DNA from 3 places in the Pseudomonas sp. I2 genome. Region 1 is predicted to be linked to each of the others. Evidence: predicted binding sites of a transcription regulator. Region 1 holds the regulator's gene; each other region holds the start of a gene.

Region 1 (4,777 bases):
TCAATCCATACCGATATAGGTAAGGCAATCGAACAGAACCTGCTCCTGACAATTGGCAGGAGATGTTGCGCAAAGGTTCGAGGGAATCCCGGGGGCTATTCGCCTTCGTCGAAGCGATTGTTGATCAGTGCCACCAATGCATCCATGGCCGCGTCATCCTGCTCGCCCTCGGTGTGCAGGTGGACCTGGGTACCCTTGCCAGCGGCGAGCATCATCACCGCCATGATGCTCTTGCCATCCACCAGCTTGTCCGGTGCGCGGCCCACCCTGATCTGGCAGGGGAAGCGCCCGGCCACGCCGACGAACTTGGCGGCCGCCCGGGCATGCAGACCCAGCTTGTTGATGATGGTGATTTCGCGGGCGGGCATCGTGGTGCGGGTCCTGTGGGCTAGAGGTCGCGGTGGCGGACCTGGACGTTTTTCAGGGATTGCTGCAACTGCTGGCCCAGCCGTTCGGTCAGGTACACCGAGCGGTGGTGACCACCGGTGCAGCCGATGGCGATGGTGACATAGGCGCGGTTGCTGGCGGCGAAGCGTGGCAGCCACTTGAGCAGGTAGCTGGAGATGTCCTGGAACATCTCCTCGACATCCGGCTGGGCGTCGAGGTAGTCGATCACTGGCTGCTCCAGGCCGGAGTGCTCACGCAGTTCCGGCTTCCAGTAGGGATTGGGCAGGCAGCGCACATCGAACACCAGGTCGGCATCCACAGGCATGCCGCGCTTGAAGCCGAAGGACTCGACCAGGAAGGCGGTACCGGGCTCAGGCTGGTTGAGCAGGCGCAGCTTGATCGAGTCGCGCAACTGGTAGAGGTTGAGGCTGGTGGTGTCGATCTTCAGGTCCGCCAGGTCGGCGATCGGGCCGAGCAGTTCGCTCTCGACGCGGATCGCCTCGGCCAGGGAGCGATCGGCGTTGGTCAGCGGGTGGCGCCGGCGGGTCTCGGAGAAGCGCTTGAGCAGGGTCTCCTCGTCCGCATCCAGGTACAGCACGTCGCACTGGATATGCCGGGCACGCGCCTCCTCGAGCAATTCGGGGAATCGCGACAGATGGCTGGGCAGGTTGCGTGCATCGATGGAGACGGCGACCTTCGGTTGCAGCATCTCGGTATTGACCAGCGCATTTTCCGCCAATTGCGGCAACAACCCGGCAGGCAGGTTGTCGATGCAGTAGTAGCCGTTGTCTTCCAGCACGTCGAGGGCGGTACTCTTGCCGGAGCCGGACCGGCCGCTGACGATGATCAGGCGCATGTTCAGTGCTCGTTCTGTGCGTCCAGGACTACCTGGTACAGGGCCTCGCTGCTGTCGGCGGCACGCAGGCGATCGCGGACCTCCTTGCGATCGAGCATGCTGGCGATCTGGCGCAGCAGTTCAAGGTGGGCATCGGTGGCGGCTTCCGGTACCAGCAGGACGAACAGCAGGTCCACGGGAGCGCCGTCGATGGCGTCGTAGTCGATGGGGGCATCCAGGTGCAGCAGGGCGCTGACCGGTGCGGTGCAGCCTTCGAGCCGGCAGTGGGGAATGGCGATGCCATTGCCGAAACCGGTGGAGCCCAGCTTCTCGCGGGCGACCAGTTTCTCGAATACGTCTTCCATTTCCAGTTCGGTCACGTCCCTGGCGATCAGGGTGGCGATTTCCTGGAGCACACGCTTCTTGCTGCCGCCCGGCACGTTCACGAGGGAACGGCCGGGGGTCAGGATGGTTTCAAGTCGGATCATGGATGAGGGGGATCAGCGGGCGGCTGCACCTTGCAGCAGGCTTTGCTGTTTTTCCTTGTGTTTTTTCAGTTGGCGGTCGAGCTTGTCAGCCAGGGCGTCGATCGCTGCATACATGTCTTTGTCTTCGGCGTTTGCAACCACTTCGCCGCCGGGAATCTGCAGGGTCGCCTCGACCTTCTGCTGCAACTTCTCGACTGTCAGGATGACCTGCACGTTGGTGATCTTGTCGAAGTGGCCCTCCACGCGAGCGAGCTTCTCGAGTACGTACTCACGCAGCGGCTGGGTGACTTCTACATGGTGTCCACTGATGTTGACTTGCATACAGCTTCTCCTTTGTTGCCCGTGCATAAAGGGCAGGTATTGCACCTGCCACTGAAACGCTATGGCACAGCCAGGGGCTACATCAGTCGCTTGCGTTCGCTCGACGGTGCGATGCCGAGGGACTCACGATACTTGGCGACGGTGCGACGGGCTACCTGGATGCCTTGTGCCTCCAGTAAACCAGCGATCTTGCTGTCACTCAATGGCTTTTTCTGATTTTCCGCCGCAACCAGTTTCTTGATGATCGCACGGATCGCCGTGGACGAGCATTCGCCGCCTTCGGCGGTGCTCACATGGCTCGAGAAAAAGTATTTCAGTTCGTAGATGCCACGGGGCGTGTGCATGTATTTCTGCGTCGTGACCCGGGAAATGGTCGATTCGTGCATGCCCACCGCCTCGGCGATGTCGTGCAGGACCAGCGGCTTCATCGCCTCGTCGCCATGGTCGAGGAAGCCACGCTGGTGCTCGACGATCTGGGTGGCGACCTTCATCAGCGTCTCGTTGCGGCTCTGCAGGCTCTTGATGAACCAGCGCGCCTCCTGCAACTGGTTGCGCATGAAGGTGTTGTCGGCGCTGGTGTCGGCGCGGCGGACGAACCCGGCATACTGTGGATTGACCCGCAGGCGCGGGATCGCTTCCTGGTTCAGTTCCACCAGCCAGCGGTCGTTGTCCTTGCGCACGATGACATCGGGGACCACGTACTCCGGCTCGCTCGACTCGATCTGCGAGCCCGGGCGCGGATTGAGGCTCTGCACCAGCTCGATGACCTGGCGCAGTTCGTCTTCCTTGAGCTTCATGCGGCGCATCAGCTGGCTGTAGTCGCGGCTGCCGAGCAGGTCGATGAAGTCGGTGACCAGGCGCTGGGCTTCGGCCATCCACGGCGTGCTGGCTGGCAGTTGGCGCAGTTGCAGCAGCAGGCATTCGCCCAGGTTGCGTGCGCCGATGCCGGCGGGCTCGAATTGCTGGATACGGTGCAGCACCGCCTCGACTTCATCCAGCTCGATATCCAGCTCTGGCTCGAAGCCGGCGCAGATTTCCTCGAGGCTGTCTTCCAGGTAGCCCTGGCCGTTGATGCTGTCGATGAGGGTGACGGCGATCAGGCGGTCGGTGTCGGACATCGGCGCCAGGTTCAGTTGCCACAGCAGGTGGCTTTGCAGGCTCTCGCCGATCGACGTGCGGGTGGTGAAGTCCCACTCGTCGTCATCGCTGCTGGGCAGGCTGCTGGCGCTGGTCTGGTAGATGTCCTCCCAGGCCGTGTCCACCGGCAGCTCGTTGGGGATGCGCTCGTTCCATTCGCCATCCTCCAGGTTGTCGGCACTGGCCGTGCTTTCCTGGAAACTGCTGTCCTGGGGTTCGCTGGCCGGTTTGCTCTCGGCGTTGTCGGCCATCGGGTCGCTGTTGTCGAAGTCGTCGCCGTCTTCCTGACGTTCGAGCATCGGGTTGGACTCCAGCGCTTCCTGGATTTCCTGCTGAAGGTCCAGGGTGGAGAGCTGAAGCAGACGGATAGCCTGTTGCAACTGCGGGGTCATCGTCAGTTGCTGGCCCATTTTTAGGACGAGCGATGGTTTCATGGCAGGGGCTAAATACCTTGTTCGCCGGCGCACATGCGCCATCCACTACAGAGAGGGCGCCGGGGCGCCAACTTCAAGCAAGTTTTATGCCTTAAATTGTAGCGTTTGCCTAGAGCACTGTATCACTTAAGCCCTTCTCGGGCGCCTGTGCCAGTGCTCCGGGCAGACTCCTAGCGTTAGAGCCGGAACTCGTGGCCCAGGTAAACCTCCTTGACCAGGTCGTTGGCCAGGATGGTCTCGGCGTCGCCTTCGGCGATCAGCTGGCCATCATTGACGATGTAGGCGGTTTCGCAGATATCAAGGGTTTCGCGCACGTTGTGGTCGGTGATCAGCACGCCGATGCCCTTGGCCTTGAGGTGGTGGATGATCTGCTTGATATCGCCTACGGAAATCGGGTCGACACCGGCGAAGGGTTCGTCCAGCAGGATGAACTTCGGCGCGGTGGCCAACGCACGGGCGATCTCGACACGGCGGCGTTCGCCACCGGAGAGGCTCATGCCGAGGTTGTCGCGGATGTGGCTGATGTGGAACTCCTGCAGCAGGCTTTCCAGTTCCTTGCGTCGGCCGTCACGGTCCAGATCCTTGCGGGTCTCGAGGATGGCCATGATGTTGTCGGCCACCGACAGTTTGCGAAAGATCGAGGCTTCCTGCGGCAGGTAGCCGATACCGGCACGGGCGCGGCCGTGCATGGGCTGGTGGCTGACGTCGAGGCTGTCGATCAGCACGCGGCCCTGGTCGGCCTGGACCAGCCCGACGATCATGTAGAAGCAGGTGGTCTTGCCGGCGCCATTGGGACCGAGCAGGCCGACGATCTGGCCGCTGTCGATCGACAGGCTGACGTCGCGGACGACCTGGCGGCCCTTGTAGCTCTTGGCCAGGTGCTGGGCTTTGAGGGTTGCCATCTGATTTACTCGGCCTTCTTCTTCGGCTGGATCACCATGTCGATGCGCTGACGCGGCGAGGTCACGTTGCCACCGCGACCGGCGGTAGCCACCTGGGTCTTGGTGTTGTAGACGATCTTCTCGCCCTCGGTGGTGTTGCCTTCGTTCTCGACCTTGGCGCGGTCGGTGAGGATCACCATGTCCTTCAGCGCCTGGTACTGGATGGTCACGGCCCAGCCCTTCATCTTGTCGGGCTTGGCGGCGCTCTGCTGCTGCTCGAAGTAGGCCAGGTTG
Region 2 (4,777 bases), on a different contig from region 1:
GGGTGGTCATGCCTTCCTGTTGCAGGGCTTTTTCCAGGACCCAGCGGATGGAGCGATCATCGTCGACGATCCAGACGGTTTCACTTCGGCTCATGAGGCGGTGGCTCCTTGTTCCAGAGGCAGGAAGATCGAGAATGTGGTGTGGCCGGGGTGGCTGTCACATTCGATCAGGCCCTGGTGCTGGCTGATGATGTTCTGGGTGATGGCCAGGCCGAGCCCGGTACCGTCCGGGCGGCCACTGACCATGGGATAGAAGAGGGTGTCCTGCAGTTCGGCGGGGATGCCCGGGCCGTTGTCGGTGATCTCGACCCGCGCCACCAGCCGGTGGCGGATGTGCCCGATGGTGAACTGGCGCACCGCGCGGCTGCGCAGGGTGATGCGGCCCAGGCGCAGCTCGTTCTGCCCGCCGATCGCCTGCATCGCGTTGCGCACGATGTTGAGCACGGCCTGGATCATCTGCTCGCGGTCGATCAGCACGTCCGGCAGGCTCGGGTCGTAGTCGCGCACCAACGTGATGCTGCCTTGGCTTTCCGCCTCCACCAAGCTGCCGACCCGCTCCAGCACTTCGTGGATATTGGTCATGGCCAGCGACGGCAGCTTGTTCGAACCGAGCATGCGGTCGACCAGGTTACGCAGGCGGTCGGCCTCCTCGATGATCACGTTGGTGTAGTCGCGCAGCCCCTCGTCGGGCAGCTCGCGCGACAGCAACTGCGCCGCGCCGCGAATGCCGCCGAGCGGGTTCTTGATCTCGTGGGCGAGGCCGCGCACCAGCATCTTGGTGGTTTCCTGCTTGCTCAGCTGGGCCTCTTCCTTGGTGATGCGCAGCAGCCGGTCGCGGGGGTGGACCTCCAGCAACAGCAGGGTCTGCCCTTGGTGCAGGATCGGCGTCACGGCATAGTCGACGGTGATGGTCTGGCCGGTCAGCGAGGTCAGCTGGGCCTCGCGCTTGGTGAACGGGTGCGCCTGTTCCACGGCTTGGCGCAGGGAGTTGAGCGCTTCGGTGGACTCGGTGAACAGCTCGCTGATGAACTGCCCGTGGCTGCGCTGGCCGCTGACGGCCAGGAGCATCTCCGCGGCCGGGTTCATGTACTCCAGGCGCAGCTCGGCATTGAGCAGGAGCGTGGCGGTGGTCAGGTTGTCCAGGAGCAGACGGTGCTGTGCATCGCTGATGGTCATAAGGCGTCGTTGACCTCTTTTGGCACATGGAGTGCCCTGGCGGTAAACAGGGGCGGGCGCGCAGGTGTCCGCTCGTTGCCAGGAAAATGCAAGAAACAAACCAAAGCTCCGAAAAGAAGCGGCATTTGCGGATAAAGCCCTGGATCTGCGCGAATTCGGGCCAGAAAGCCCTGGTTTTCCGTGGCTGCTGACCCAAATTGGGATGCATGGCGGGGCGTAGCGGTTTTCTGTGCACCAATATAGAGCATAGGGTGCGAGAGGGCTGCCTGCCGCTTTCCATCGGAGCGGGACGCGAAAACGAAAACGGCCTCCCGAGGGAGGCCGTTTCGATGAGGGCGTCGACGCGAGGCGTCGCCTACATCAGACGCTGTAGTACAGGTCGTATTCCAGCGGGTGGACGAAGGTGCGGACCTTGATCTCTTCTTCCGACTTCAGCTCGATGTAGGCATCGATGAAGTCGTCGGAGAACACGCCGCCCTTGGTCAGGAACGCACGGCCCTTGTCCAGCTCTTCCAGGGCTTCCTTCAGGCTGCCGCAGACCTGCGGGATTTCCTTGGCCTCTTCAGGCGGCAGGTCGTACAGGTTCTTGTCGGCGGCATCGCCTGGGTGGATCTTGTTCTGGATGCCGTCCAGGCCGGCCATCAGCAGCGCGGCGAAGCACAGGTACGGGTTGGCGGCCGGGTCCGGGAAGCGCGCTTCGATACGGCGGGCTTTCGGGCTCGAGACGTACGGGATGCGGATCGAGGCCGAGCGGTTGCGGGCCGAGTAGGCCAGCATGACCGGCGCTTCGAAGCCTGGCACCAGGCGCTTGTAGGAGTTGGTGGACGGGTTGGTGAAGCCGTTCAGGGCCTTGCCGTGCTTGATGATGCCGCCGATGAAGTACAGGGCGGTGTCGGACAGGCCGGCATAGCCTTCGCCGGAGAAGGTGTTCTTGCCGTCTTTGGAGATCGACATGTGGACGTGCATGCCCGAGCCGTTGTCGCCGTACAGCGGTTTCGGCATGAAGGTCGCGGTCTTGCCATAGGCGTCGGCGACGTTGTGCACGCAGTACTTCAGGGTCTGGACTTCGTCAGCCTTGGTGACCAGGGTGTTGAACTTCACACCGATCTCGTTCTGGCCGGCGGTGGCGACTTCGTGGTGGTGAACTTCGACGACCAGGCCCATTTCCTCCATGGCGTTGCACATGGCGGTACGGATCTCGTGGTCGTGGTCGCATGGCGGAACCGGGAAGTAGCCACCCTTGACGGCCGGACGGTGGCCCTTGTTGCCGCCTTCGACGTCCTGGTCGGTCATCCAGGAGCCTTGTTCGGAGTAGATCTTGAACATGGAGCCGGAGATGTCGGACTTGAACTTGACCTGGTCGAAGATGAAGAACTCAGGCTCCGGGCCGACGAACACGGTGTCGCCGATGCCGGTGGACTTCAGGAATTCCTCGGCGCGCTTGGCGATGGCGCGTGGGTCGCGGTCGTAACCTTGCATGGTGGAAGGCTCGATCACGTCGCAGACCAGGATCAGGGTCGGCTCTTCGGTGAACGGGTCGAGCACGGCGGAGGAGTCGTCCGGCATCAGGATCATGTCGGAGGCTTCGATGCCTTTCCAGCCTTCGATCGACGAGCCGTCGAACATCTTGCCGGCTTCGAAGAAGTCCTCGTCCAGCGCATCGCGAGCGGGCATGGTGACGTGGTGCTGTTTGCCTTTGGTGTCCGTGAAACGCAGATCAATCCACTTGACGTCATGATCTTTGATGAGTTGAACCGACTTCGACATGTTGTCCTCCGGATGGGTCTAGGGCGCGGTGGGCCGCTGCCCTGGAAAAAGGGTGTCGCCGGGCGCGGATAGTCGGCCAAGCTTACCTGCCTCACAAGAGAGCAAATTGCATGCCAGTGCCCAAAAATGGCGAGGCGGGGATAAAACCTGGCGGTTTCGGGCGTTTTGCGGGGTTAGGGGGCTTTAGGCTGCACCTATAAGAGGCGTTTTTCTGGCTGGATGCACCAATATGGTGCTTGCTGGATTTTGCGCTGACTGCCTTGGCCTTATTCGCGGGCAAGCCCGCTCCCACAGAGGGGCGAGTCAAAGACAGTCGATGCGGTTTGCAGGGCTTGGGCCCCAGTGGGAGCTGGCTTGCCGGCGACAGGGGCGGTACAGGCACCCCGAAAATCATTCCCTATCGTCGAAATACCAAAACCTTCTGCTCAAAAGTTGCTCAAACCTTGAGCAATTTCCGCTATAATTCGCGCCCCTCATTTTCGGCAGGCCCCGCGCGCGCTGTTATCCAATGAAACTCATCGTCAAAGTCTTCCCTGAAATCACCATCAAGAGCCGGCCGGTGCGCAAGCGTTTCATCCGCCAGCTCAGCAAGAACATCCGCCTGGTGCTCAAGGACCTGGATCCCGAGCTGGTGGTCGATGGTGTCTGGGACAATCTCGAGGTGGTCACCCGCGTCGAGGACGAGAAGGTCCAGCGCGAGATGGTCGAGCGCCTCACCTGCACCCCGGGCATCGCCCACTTCCTGCAGGTCGAGGAATACCCGCTGGGCGACTTCGACGACATCGTCGCCAAGTGCAAGGAACACTTCGGCCCGCTGCTGGCCGGCAAGCGCTTCGCCGTGCGCTGCAAGCGCGGCGGCCACCACGACTTCACCTCGATGGACGTCGACCGTTATGTCGGCAGCCAGTTGCGCCAGCAATGCGGCGCCGCAGGTATCGACCTGAAGCACCCCGAGGTGGAAGTGCGCCTGGAGATCCGCGACCAGCGCCTCTATGTGGTGCACACTCGTCACCCGGGCATCGGCGGCTACCCGCTGGGCGCCCTGGAGCAGACCCTGGTGCTGATGTCCGGCGGCTTCGACTCCACCGTGGCCGCCTACCAGATGATGCGCCGTGGCCTGATGACCCATTTCTGCTTCTTCAACCTCGGTGGCCGCGCCCACGAGCTGGGGGTGATGGAAGTCGCCCACTACCTGTGGAAGAAGTTCGGCAGCAGCCAGCGCGTGCTGTTCATCAGCGTGCCGTTCGAGGAAGTGGTCGGCGAGATCCTCGGCAAGGTCGACAACAGCTACATGGGCGTGACCCTCAAGCGCATGATGCTGCGCGCCGCGGCCAAGGTCGCCGAGCGCCTGGAGATCGACGCCCTGGTCACCGGCGAGGCGATTTCCCAGGTATCGAGCCAGACCCTGCCGAACCTGGCGGTGATCGACCAGGCCACCGACAAGCTGGTGCTGCGCCCGCTGCTGGCCAGCCACAAGCAAGACATCATCGACACCGCCTACCAGATCGGCACCGCCGAGTTCGCCAAGCACATGCCCGAATATTGCGGCGTGATCTCGGTGAACCCGACCACCTGTGCCAAGCCGCACCGGGTCGCCCATGAAGAGAACCAGTTCGACATGGCGGTGCTCGAGCGCGCCCTGGAGCGCGCCCGCTTCATCTCGATCGACCACGTCATCGACGAGCTAGGCCAGGATATCGAGGTCGAGGAAGTGAGCGAGGCCCTGCCGGGCCAGATCATCCTCGACATCCGTCACCCGGACGCCCAGGAAGACGAACCCCTGGTGCTCGAAGGCATCGAAGTCCAGGCGCTGCCGTTCTACGCGCTCAACAGT
Region 3 (4,777 bases), on a different contig from region 1:
TGCATTCAACCACTCAGATAGGGCGGCTGCCGTACTTGTTGTCCGGCTTCTTGGGCGGATCGGCGACCACGTTGGGCTCGACCTCCTGGATCTTGCCGCCACGCGCCAGGAACTCTTCCATGGCCTTGGCCAAGGCATCGCGCTCCTTCTGCTTGGCTTCCAAGCTCGGCATGTCGTCAACCGAGACAGCGGCCTTGGCCTTGCCCTTCGCAGCGGGGGCGGGGCTGTCGTCTTCGCCAGCGTCTTCGGCTACATCATCTGCCGCTGCTGCGTCGAGGCCCTCATCACCCTCGTCTTCATCGCCTACTTCGAGGTCATCGTTTTCCAGATCGTCGTCGCTCATGTTCTACCTCATGACTTGCGAAAAGCAGATTAGTTATAGACCGTGCAGCCGTAGACCGGCAGCCATCGGTGAAAATTCAACTGGCCGTGGGTTGGCCACTGCCCTGGGCGTTCACCTCCTGATGGGAGGCCGGCACCCTGCAGACCCTGCTCCTGGCAGGGCCTGACGAAATCCTTGAGCCATTGGCCGGAACAGCCCGGCGCCACCTGCTGGCTCCGTGCTATTGGCAAGCCTAGCAAAGGGTGGCGAAGTGTGCGGACAGCTCGTCAAGCACCCTTCCGGCGCGCATTCTAGCGCGCCCGGAGAAAAAGCAAAGCTCCCTGAATGCCCTGTGAGCTGTAAGTTTTCGGGCCGTGTCACGAACGTGTCGGGTAAACCGTTTGCTCTTCGCCGAACAGCGAATTCCAGGCAAAAAAATGCCCGGCGAACCGGGCAGATTTTTTACCGCGTCGCAGTTACAGGTTGTAGCCGCGTTCGTTGTGCTGAGCCAGGTCGAGGCCGACCGACTCTTCTTCTTCGTTGACCCGCAGGCCCATCACCACATCCAGCACCTTGAGGATCACGAAGGTGACGATGGCGGTGTAGACCACGGTGAAAATCACGCCCTTGGCCTGCACCCAGACCTGCGCGCCGATATCCACGACCTCGCCGAACCCGCCCAGGGCCGGGGCGGCGAAGACCCCCGTGAGGATCGCGCCGACGATACCGCCGATCCCGTGCACGCCGAAGGCGTCGAGGGAGTCGTCATAGCCGAGCTTGCGCTTGAGGCTGGTGGCGCAGAAGTAGCAGATCACGCCCGAGCAGAGGCCGATCACCAGGGCGCCCATCGGGCCGACGGTGCCGGCGGCCGGGGTGATGGCCACCAGGCCGGCGACCACGCCGGAGGCGATGCCCAGGGCGCTTGGCTTACCGTGACCGATCCATTCGGCGAACATCCAGCCCAAGGCCGCGGCAGCCGTGGCGATCTGGGTCACCAGCATGGCCATGCCGGCGGTGCCGTTGGCGGCTGCGGCGGAGCCGGCGTTGAAGCCGAACCAGCCGATCCACAGCATGGCCGCGCCCATCAGGGTGTAGCCCAGGTTGTGCGGCGCCATTGGCGTGGTGGGGTAGCCCTTGCGCTTGCCCAGCACCAGGCAGCAGACCAGGCCGGCGATACCGGCGTTGATGTGCACCACGGTGCCACCGGCGAAGTCCAACACGCCCCAGTCCCACATCAGCGCGCCGTCACCGCTCCAGACCATGTGCGCGATCGGAGCGTAGACCAGGGTGAACCACACGCCCATGAAGATCAGCATGGCGGAGAACTTCATGCGCTCGGCGAAGGCACCGACGATCAGCGCCGGGGTGATGATGGCGAAGGTCATCTGGAAGGTGATGAACACCGCCTCGGGGAACGCCGCGGTCAGGCTGTCAGGGGTCACGCCGCTGAGGAATGCCTTGGAGAAACCGCCCACGAAGGAATTGAAGTTGACCACGCCCTGTTCCATACCGGTGGTATCGAACGCCAGGCTGTAGCCATAGACCATCCACAGGATGCTCATCAGGCCGGTGATGGCGAAGCATTGCATCATCACCGACAACACGTTCTTCGAACGCACCATGCCGCCGTAGAACAGGGCCAGGCCCGGAATGGTCATGAACAGCACCAGCGCGGTGGCGGTGAGCATCCAGGCGGTGTCACCGGCGTTGAGCGCCGGGGTGGCTTCCTCTGCCAGGGCCAGGCCAGGCATTACGAGGGACAATAGGGCTCCTAGCCCTGCGATCTTGCGCAGAGTCATGTTGTTTTCTCCTGGGGCGTTGGGTTTGGTGAGGCTTTTTCTTAGATCGCGTCGGTATCGGTTTCGCCGGTACGGATGCGGATCGCCTGCTCCAGATTGACCACGAAGATCTTGCCGTCACCGATCTTTCCGGTGTTGGCGGCCTTGGTGATGGCTTCGATCACCCGGTCAAGGTCTTTGTCGTCGATGGCGACATCGATCTTCACCTTGGGCAGGAAATCGACCACGTACTCGGCACCGCGATACAGCTCGGTGTGGCCTTTCTGCCGACCGAAGCCCTTGACTTCGGTCACGGTGATGCCCTGCACGCCGATTTCCGACAGCGACTCGCGCACGTCGTCCAGCTTGAACGGCTTGATGATGGCAGTGACTAGCTTCATGAAACTCTCTCCCGATTTGGTGGACTTGCCCCAGGAAAACAAACCCGTCTCAAGTCTAAGCGCAGCGCCTGGCTTTGTAACCCGTCGTCGACTCCCTCCTCCCCCGCCGACGCATGTCGCGGCAATGACGAAGGGCCTTTCAGCTCCACCTGCGCACTGCCTGGTCACAAGGAACTGCATCAGTGCATGGCTTGCCAAGGTCTTTGCAGAAACCTTGCCAGGTCATGGAAAGCCAGTGAAAACAATCAGTTGTGGAAAAAGCCCGGCATTGGCCAGTCGCCAGCAGAGAAAAGATGCACAACTTCGGTGCGCACACCTCGGCCGCCCTGCGCAAAAAGTGTGCAGCGCAAGGCCCGCCAGGCAGCGTGCTACACTGCCCTCCTTTTCCATGATTAGCGGAACGCCGAACATGCTCGCGCCCAAAGCCTTTCTCGATGCCCTGAGCGACCAGGCCTCGCGCCTGTTCAACGGCGACAACACGCCGCCACGGGCCGAACTGGAGAGCCAGTTCAAGATCCTGATGCAGAGTGCCTTCAGCAAGCTCGACCTGGTCAGCCGGGAAGAATTCGACAGCCAGATGGTCGTCCTGGCCCGCACCCGCGCGCGCCTGGAAGCCCTGGAGCGACAAGTCGCTGAGCTGGAAGCCCGGATGGCGCCGACAATCCAGGAATAACAACCGACACACGGAGCGGCTCCCATGAAAGTCAGTGCCCGCAATGTCTTCGAAGGTACCGTCAGCAACGTCCAGCCTGGCGCGGTCAACGCCGAGGTCGAACTGACCCTGGGCGGCGGCGAGAAACTGGTGGCGGTGGTCACCATGGCCAGCCTGCACAACCTGAACATCAACGTCGGCAAGCAGGCCGTGGCCCTGGTCAAGGCGCCCTGGGTGGTGCTGATGACCGATGCCGACGGCTACAGGCTGTCGGCGCGCAACGCCCTGCAAGGCAAGGTGGTGCGGGTCGGCGACGGTGCGGTGAACGCCGAGGTGGTGCTGCAGTTGGCAGGCGGTACCGAGGTGTCTGCCATCGTCACCCGCGAGGCGGTGCAGGAGCTGGGCCTGACGCCGGGCGTGGCGGCCACGGCGTTGATCAAGGCCTCGCACATCATCCTGGGCGCCAAGCCCTGACACCTTGAGCATGGGGCTGCTTTGCAGCCCCAAATGACAGCTGAAAGCCCTGGCTGACCAGCATTGGGGCAATCCCAAGACCCAGTCCCCAGGCATCCGCAGTAAAATCCGGATGCACTCTTTCCCAGTGCCCCTCACCATCGCTCACTATTCTTCCGTGACCGCAGGAAGCGGCTTTTCCACAAGCGACCACGGAGTGTCCATGTCCCTCGCCCTCGTCCACAGCCGCGCCCAGGTCGGAGTGCTGGCGCCGGCTGTCAGCGTCGAAACCCACCTGGCCAACGGCCTGCCCACACTGACCCTGGTCGGCCTGCCCGAAACCACCGTCAAGGAAAGCAAGGACCGGGTACGCAGCGCCATCGTCAATTCCGGCCTGGACTACCCAGCCCGGCGCATCACCCAGAACCTCGCCCCCGCCGACCTGCCCAAGGACGGCGGCCGCTACGACCTGGCCATCGCTCTGGGCATCCTCGCCGCCAACGGCCAGGTGCCGGCGGCGACCTTGAGCGAGATCGAATGCCTCGGCGAACTGGCACTCTCCGGTAGCCTGCGCCCGGTGCAGGGCGTGTTGCCTGCAGCCTTGGCGGCCAGGGAGGCCGGGCGGGCGCTGGTGGTGCCACGGGAGAACGCCGAGGAGGCGAGCCTGGCGAGCGGGCTGGTGGTCTACGCGGTGGGCCATCTGCTGGAGCTGGTGGCCCATCTCAATGGGCAGGTGCCACTGCCACCCTACGCCGCCAATGGCCTGCTGCTGCACAGCCGGCCCTACCCTGACCTCAGCGAGGTGCAGGGGCAGGTGGCGGCCAAGCGCGCCCTGCTGGTGGCAGCGGCCGGTGCCCACAACCTGCTAGATTTGTGATAGGTTGCAAAACATCACCTACACAACGTTCAGACCATGAGTGCAAAAGCCTACAGCTACATCCGTTTCAGCAGTCCCGAGCAGGCAAAGGGCGATAGCTACCGCCGTCAGAAGGATGCGGCAGTGAGATACTGTCAGGAGCACGGTCTTGAACTAGCCACAACCAAAGAATACACGTTCCTCGACAAAGGCCGGAGCGCCTACAGTGGTCGAAATCTAGATGATGAAGGTCAGCTTAGAAGGTTCCTCGACCTTGTTGAGAACGGCACCATTGAGAGTGGCTCCTACCTGCTG

The links. Region 1 encodes sigma-54, which starts transcription at its own class of promoters, with help from an activator protein. Its sites were predicted from a motif close to ANTGGCATNNANNTTGCTNT; they were not measured.
Region 2: the regulator sigma-54 is predicted to act here: its motif matches at 3,042-3,061, upstream of glnA (glutamate--ammonia ligase).
Region 3: the regulator sigma-54 is predicted to act here: its motif matches at 2,759-2,778, upstream of glnK (P-II family nitrogen regulator).

What each region holds. Positions count from the first base shown of each region.
Region 1 is NZ_JBCGFQ010000002.1:40,391-45,167, reverse strand. Features, by position in the region: gene WCE05_RS01300 (HPr family phosphocarrier protein) at 96-368, opposite strand; gene rapZ (RNase adapter RapZ) at 389-1,243, opposite strand; gene ptsN (PTS IIA-like nitrogen regulatory protein PtsN) at 1,246-1,710, opposite strand; gene raiA (ribosome-associated translation inhibitor RaiA) at 1,723-2,031, opposite strand; gene WCE05_RS01280 (RNA polymerase factor sigma-54) at 2,109-3,602, opposite strand; gene lptB (LPS export ABC transporter ATP-binding protein) at 3,779-4,504, opposite strand; gene lptA (lipopolysaccharide transport periplasmic protein LptA) at 4,510-4,777, opposite strand, start outside.
Region 2 is NZ_JBCGFQ010000003.1:193,641-198,417, forward strand. Features, by position in the region: gene ntrC (nitrogen regulation protein NR(I)) at 1-94, opposite strand, end outside; gene glnL (nitrogen regulation protein NR(II)) at 91-1,176, opposite strand; gene glnA (glutamate--ammonia ligase) at 1,537-2,943, opposite strand; gene thiI (tRNA uracil 4-sulfurtransferase ThiI) at 3,452-4,777, shown strand, end outside.
Region 3 is NZ_JBCGFQ010000005.1:161,078-165,854, forward strand. Features, by position in the region: gene sutA (transcriptional regulator SutA) at 14-343, opposite strand; gene WCE05_RS04625 (ammonium transporter) at 799-2,121, opposite strand; gene glnK (P-II family nitrogen regulator) at 2,163-2,501, opposite strand; gene WCE05_RS04635 (accessory factor UbiK family protein) at 2,911-3,174, shown strand; gene WCE05_RS04640 (molybdopterin-binding protein) at 3,199-3,627, shown strand; partial or broken gene WCE05_RS04645 (magnesium chelatase domain-containing protein) at 3,830-4,474, shown strand; gene WCE05_RS04650 (recombinase family protein) at 4,520-4,777, shown strand, end outside.